One region of the Halomonas sp. LC1 genome, then DNA from elsewhere that is predicted to be linked to it. Evidence: predicted binding sites of a transcription regulator. Region 1 holds the regulator's gene; the other holds the start of a gene.
The links. The regulator sigma-54, encoded in region 1, starts transcription at its own class of promoters, with help from an activator protein. The targets are predictions, from matches to a motif close to TGGCACNNNNNTTGCTNT.
Positions count from the first base shown of each region.

Region 2: QIT27_RS10505 (P-II family nitrogen regulator) is a predicted target of sigma-54. The motif match lies at 1,516-1,533, and genes of this name have one in related genera.

Region 1 covers NZ_JASSPG010000004.1:86,133-89,542, reverse strand. Annotated here, with positions in the region: gene ptsN (PTS IIA-like nitrogen regulatory protein PtsN) at 1-332, opposite strand, end outside; gene hpf (ribosome hibernation-promoting factor, HPF/YfiA family) at 337-645, opposite strand; gene QIT27_RS07945 (RNA polymerase factor sigma-54) at 743-2,158, opposite strand; gene lptB (LPS export ABC transporter ATP-binding protein) at 2,264-3,022, opposite strand; gene lptA (lipopolysaccharide transport periplasmic protein LptA) at 3,034-3,410, opposite strand, start outside.
Region 2 covers NZ_JASSPG010000005.1:332,966-336,375, reverse strand. Annotated here, with positions in the region: gene QIT27_RS10515 (AraC family transcriptional regulator) at 1-651, opposite strand, end outside; gene QIT27_RS10510 (accessory factor UbiK family protein) at 897-1,238, opposite strand; gene QIT27_RS10505 (P-II family nitrogen regulator) at 1,610-1,948, shown strand; gene QIT27_RS10500 (ammonium transporter AmtB) at 2,009-3,256, shown strand.

The DNA of each region.
Region 1 (3,410 bases):
TCGTCCGCCTCTTCGGGTACGAGCAACACGAACACTAGATCGACGGGATCGCCATCGATGGCATCGAAATCGACCGGCTCGGCAAGTTTCAAAAAGCCAGCGATGGGCGAGCTACAGTGCGGGCTGCGTGCGTGGGGGATGGCAACGCCGTTGCCAATTCCCGTGCTGCCGAGACGCTCGCGTCCAATCAGGCGGCTAAACACTTCTTGGCTATCGAGGCTGGGTGTGTTTTGGGCGATGAAGGTGCTGAAAAACTCCAGCACCCGTTTTTTGCTGCCCCCGGGCACGTCGTAGAGCACGCGCTCCGGGGGGAGGATGGTTTCCAACGTCATTGAGTTAACGCACGCCTGCGCCCTGGGCGCGAGCTTGTGCTTTTTCCTTGTGTTTAACGAGTTGACGATCGATTTTGTCTGCGAGCGCATCGATAGCGGCATACATATCGTTATCGAGGGCTTCGGCATGAAGGTCGGCACCGGCGGCATGCAGCGTACAGGCTGCCTGCTGGCGTTCCTTCTCGACAGATAAGGTCACTTGCACCGTGGTGATGTTGTCGTAGTGGCGTTCGACGCGTTCCAGCTTTTCGTTAACGTAGTCACGCAAGGCGTCAGTCAGTTCAACGTGATGACCAGTGATGTTTACTTGCATTGACGTGCTCCTTATCCATCGGGCTGTACTTCGATTGTAACCCTTTTTGCGCTATTGCAAAGCCCCTGCGTCGAGTTTGTCATGCCCTACCGTTTAACTAACGTAAACGGCGGCGCTCACTGGACGAGGGAATACCCATTGACTCGCGATATTTCGCTACCGTACGCCGGGCAACGCTGATGCCTCCCTCCTCAAGGAGGGTCACCAGGCGACTATCGGAGAGCGGTTTACCCGACGGCTCCTCTTGTATCAGTTTTTTGATCCGTGCACGAATGGCGGTGCTGGAGTGGCTATCGCCGCCATCGTGGCTGCTGACTTGGCTCGAGAAGAAGTACTTCAACTCGAACACGCCTCGTGGCGTATGTATGAATTTCTGCGTCGTCACACGGGAGATCGTGGACTCGTGCATCTCCACGGCCTCGGCGATGTCGGCCAGGATCAGCGGTTTCATGGCCTCTTCGCCGTGCTCTAGAAAGCCGATCTGGCGGGCGATGATTTCACGACCTACTCGCAGAAGCGTGTCATTACGGCTGGAAAGGCTTTTGATCAGCCAGCGAGCTTCTTGGAGGTGCTCTTTCAAGAACTGGTTGTCTTGGCTCTTGTCGGCACGTTTGATCAAACTGGCGTAATCGGGCTGGATACGCAGGCGCGGCAGCGCCTCCGGGTTGAGCTCTAAGTGCCAGCCCTCGTTGTCATGGCGCACGACCAAATCGGGCGTAATATAGCTGTCGTCGGTCACGCCGTAGGCGCTGCCTGGGCGTGGGTCAAGGCTGCGAATTAAACGGATGACGTCGTCCAACTGCTCGTCATCCAGGCTCAGGCGGCGCTTGAGTAGCCGTAAATCGTCTTTGCCCAACGCTTCGAGAAACTGACGCACCAAGCGTTTTGCGGGCATCAATAGCGGGGTGTCTTCAGGCAGCGCGGCCAGCTGAAGCATCAGGCACTCGCGCAGGTCGCGGGCAAACACGCCGGTGGGCTCGAACTGTTGTAAGCGCAACAGGGTGTTTTCTACTTCACGCTGGCTCAGGCTGTCGTGGCCTTGCGCCTTGAGGCCTTCGCGGATGTCGTTGAGCGGTTGAGTGAGATAGCCGTTGGCATCCAGTGCATCGATCAGGCTTTCGGCAATGGCATAGTCGCGGGGAGAGAAGTCAGTCATGGCCAATTGCCATAACAGATGGCCATGAAGGCTTTGGCCTGCTGCTTGGCGCTCGAAGTCGGGTCCTTCGCTGCTACCGCCCAAGCTGCCCATGTCTTGGTAGGTGTCCGACCAGTCGCTGTCTACGGAGAGTTCGTTGGGAATGCTGTCCGACCACTCGGTCTCTTGAGGCTCGCTAACAGCCTGTTCGCCAAACTCATCCTCTTGTTCGAGCATGGGGTTAGCGTCCAGCGCTAGCTGAATTTCTTGACGGAGGTCCAGCGTGGAGAGCTGTAGCAGGGCAATGGCCTGCTGCAGCTGAGGTGTCATGGTCAGCTGTGTGCCGATACGCAATTGGAGAGAAGCTTTCATGACCATCTGAGAACCACTCGTTAATCAGAAAGCTCCACCCTAGAGCGAGTTATGACTCTGTGCAAGTGCAATAAGCATGCCACTAAAAGAAAAGTTTGGTCAGGCCAGAGTTTAGAGGCGGAAGTCTGCGCCTAGATAGACATCACGAACCTTCTGGTTATTGAGGATCTCCTGGGCGTTTCCACTGGCGATGATATGGCCGTCGCCAACGATGTAGGCAATGTCACAAATATCCAGGGTTTCGCGCACGTTATGGTCAGTGATCAAGACGCCGATGTGGCGTTTTTTCAGTGCGCGAATGATGGTTTTGATTTCACCCACTGAAATAGGGTCGACCCCGGCAAACGGCTCGTCGAGCAGAATGAATGCGGGCTCGGTAGCGAGTGAGCGAGCGATCTCCACTCGGCGGCGCTCGCCCCCTGAGAGGCTCATGCCCAGGTTGTCGCGAATGTGGGTAATATGGAAATCTTCGAGCAGTGACTCGAGGCGTGCTTCCCGAGCGCTGCGGTCCAGCGCTTTGCGCGTCTCGAGAATCGCCATGATGTTATCGGCCACCGAGAGCTTGCGGAAAATGGAGGCTTCCTGGGGAAGGTAGCCAATCCCGGCCATGGCGCGCTCGTGCATGGGCGCATGGGTCAGGTCGACGTCGTCGATACCGACGCTACCGGCATCGGATTTGACCAGTCCAACGATCATGTAAAACGACGTGGTTTTACCCGCCCCGTTGGGCCCCAGCAGGCCGACGACGCTACCCTGAGCGATTTCCAGGTTGATATCTTTCACGACCCGACGGCGTTTGTAGCTCTTCGCTAGGTGATGGGCGTAGAGCGTTTTGACAGGTGCGGAATCTGCAGAGGTTGATGCTGCCACGTGGCCGCTCCCTATTGTTCGGGCTGAAGAGTCATGCGAATGCGCTGGTTGTCGCTACCGCTCACGTCGGAGCGTGCTTGCACCACTTCCTGGTCGATGAAGTACTCCAAACGCCCCCCTTGGAAACGGTCGCCTTGCTGTGTCAGTTCGGCTTGGTCGATCAGCTCTACACGGCGTTCGGCGACATGGTAAACGATACGACGCGCCCAGCCCTCCATGGGGGTTTCTTGATCTTCGAGCTGATTGCGCAGGTAGGCGCGCTCACCCGTGGCAATGGCGCGTGACAGCTCGCCTGAGTCGTTGCGCTGAATTTCGACGCGTTCGCCGCGCAGTTGCATCTCGCCCTGGCGAATGTCCACGTTGCCTGAGTAAACAGCGGTGCCAGCGC
Region 2 (3,410 bases), on a different contig from region 1:
GCGCGAGTGCAGTGCCGTGAGGCAATGACGATCACGGGTAGAAAGGCGTTTTTGCTCGGGTAGCGCTGTCAGACGCTCTGGCAAGCCTAACCCAATCAACTGCAATGCTAACCCCTGCCATACCAGCGCTTGTCGCCAGAGCGTGGGCGGTTGCTCACTAATGGTGCAAAGCGTTTCGCAGAGGGCCTTGGGGAGCTTCCAGCAATGCAAACATGAAGCATCAGGCGGGGTGGGTAGGCCTAAGGGTGCAGTGGTCAGAACCGCAATATTCACAGTACGAAGGCGTGTCTGAACAGGTTGATGCACCGTGAGTGGGTGCCGGGCATCAAAGTGGCTGCATACGCCATCTCCTGCAGAGAGCTGTATCTGCTGCTTGCCCATTTGGAGATGAATAGTGCCTTCCAAGATAACGCTCAAGAACCATGGCACGCTTTGGTAAGACGTGGAGGTATAGCCACGTTCTACCTGCAAATCAGAAAGCGTTAAGTGAATCCCGTGGCGCAGGCTAACGTCATGAACATGACCGGTGGCGACTGGTTGGCGCGGAGAAGTAGGGCCTTCAATGCGGTAGTGAATGCCGAAGCGCTGGCCAAGCTGGGCCAACGAAAAGGGGGTGATTTCAGGCGTTGCTAAGCGTTCCTGCTGAGGCATTGGGGCAGTCGCTATCGTGGGTGGAGCATAGTGCCTGCGCCGTATTGGTGCTTAACGGCACGCGGGAGGCTACAGATAAGCGCACGATAGCACTATCACTAGGGTTGTCAATGATAGTGATTCTTGTTCACTGGTATAAGGTGTTGAATTAAGAGCAAGAGAGAGGACGGGCGAGAGTGTGGGAGAGAGGTAGGGGCAAGAAGTGGGGCAGCCGAACCTGCCCCATGCCGTGCAAAACGGCGTACTTACTCAGCGCCGTCAGCGGTTGGCTTAGTTGTGCTGGAAGGTTGCACAGGGGCGGGCGGTACTTCAGCTTCTACAGGCGTGGCGGCGGTGGTGCTAGAGGCCTCTACCGCTGCTTCCAAACTGGCCACTTGGCGCTCTAGGGCTTCTACCCGCGAGCGGGTGCGCTGCAGCACATCCATCAAAATATCAAAGTCTTCCCGTGATACCAGCTCCAGGCGGTCAAACGCGCCGCGTACCACCTGCTGGACACCTTTCTGAATATCTTCCGGGGCTTGTGACGCATTCTGCAAACGGTCGCCGATCTGCTGGGCTAAGCGGCTAATGCGGTCTTGGGGCGCCATGGCTCTCTCCTTAAACGATCACGCATAAATGTGAACTGCTTGTGAGTAAGGATACGCAACCCGCCGTGGATTCGCATGTGCCGTTTGTTAATTAAGCGCAATGGATAGTGAGCAGATGGGGAGCGGACAAATGCATCGAAATGGAGCGGCTAGCTTTTTTGAATGCTCATTAATGGTGCAGGGCCCGAGGGGAGGAGAGTGAGCAAGGCCATAAAGCTACCGTCAGTTGCTTATATGAATAGATTAAGTATCTGAAATATAAAAATAAAAAAGTGGATGGCACGGTATGCGCATTAGCAGGGCAAGCACTAAATTCGGGCGGCCATGCCGCTTTCCACCGAGTGGGACTGATCCAGCAGGGGAGATCCGGGATGAAACTCATCACCGCTATCATCAAGCCATTCAAGCTTGACGACGTTCGTGAAGCACTCGCCGACAACGGCGTTCAGGGGATTACGGTCACTGAAGTAAAGGGCTTTGGCCGCCAGAAAGGGCATACCGAACTCTACCGCGGCGCGGAATACGTGGTCGATTTTCTGCCCAAGGTGAAAGTGGAAGTCGCCGTGGACGATGCGCGCCTGGAAAGCGTGCTGGACGCCATCTGCAACGCAGCGAATAGCGGCAAGATCGGCGATGGCAAAGTGTTCGTCACGCCGTTGGAAGATGTGATCCGTATTCGTACCGGTGAGCGCGGTGCCGACGCCGTTTAAGCGTCGCCCATCGATCTGCTGATGACGTATAACTTCGCTTAGTATAACGGGGAACACCTCATGAATGAGTTAGCTGATTTGAGCTATGCGCTCGATACGTTTTACTTCTTGATCTGCGGCGTGCTGGTCATGTGGATGGCCGCTGGCTTCGCCATGCTGGAAGCGGGCTTGGTTCGCTCCAAGAATACCGCCGAAATCCTGACGAAAAACATCGCGCTGTTCGCGATTGCCTGCACCATGTACCTGCTGGTGGGCTACTACATCATGTACTCCAGCAGCGCAGGCGGCTTCCTGCCGAACCTGGGCTTCTTGATCGGCACTGAAAACAGCGCCGATGCGGTGCTGGCCGGTGGCGACGATGCGCCTTACTACTCCATGCGCTCTGACTTCTTCTTCCAGGTGGTGTTTGTGGCCACCGCCATGTCGATTGTCTCGGGTGCGGTTGCTGAGCGTATGAAGCTGTGGGCATTTCTGGCCTTTGCCGTGGTGATGACGGCATTCATCTACCCGGTGTCTGGCTACTGGACCTGGGGCGGCGGCTGGCTGTCTGAAGTCGGCTACTCCGACTACGCCGGTTCCGGCATCGTGCACTTGGCCGGTGCGGCTGCAGCGCTCGCCGGTGTGCTGGTACTGGGCCCGCGTAAAGGCAAGTACGGTAAAGATGGCTCTATCCATGCGATTCCCGGTGCCAACATGCCACTGGCAACGCTGGGTACCTTCATCCTGTGGATGGGCTGGTTCGGTTTCAACGGCGGCTCCGAGCTGAAAATGTCCGATATCGGTTCAGCCAACAACGTTGCACAAGTGTTCGTGAACACCAACGCAGCGGCTGCCGGTGGCGTGATTGCTGCGCTGGTGCTAGCCAAACTGTGGTTCCGTAAAGCGGACCTCACCATGGCACTGAACGGTGCGCTGGCCGGCCTGGTCGCGATTACCGCTGACCCGCTCTCTCCGTCAGCACTGGGCGCTGCCATGATTGGTGCGGTAGGTGGTCTGATTGTGGTGGGTGCCATCGTGACCCTCGACAAGCTGAAGCTGGATGACCCGGTCGGCGCGATCTCCGTACACGGTGTGGTTGGTATCTGGGGTGTGCTGGCAGTGCCGCTCACCAACGGCGACGCCTCTTTCGGTGCACAGTTAATCGGTATCGTGGGCATCTTTGGCTGGGTCTTCATCGCAAGCTTAGTGGTATGGCTGGTGCTGAAAGCGGTCATGGGTATCCGCGTTAGCGAAGAAGAAGAGTATGAAGGCGTCGATATCGCTGAGTGCGGTCTGGAAGCCTACCCCGAGTTTAGCGTTAAGAAATAAGCTTGCGCTAATCATGTGAGCTGGCGTGCTCCTTGTGGCCTCCCCGAGTGGGAGGCCTTTTTGTCGTTTACGCATCGGCGGCACGTCGCTGGTTATGAGCTAGGTACGTACGGGTTTTTTATTCTCCGCCCTGGGCGGTGTATGCTTAACCGAC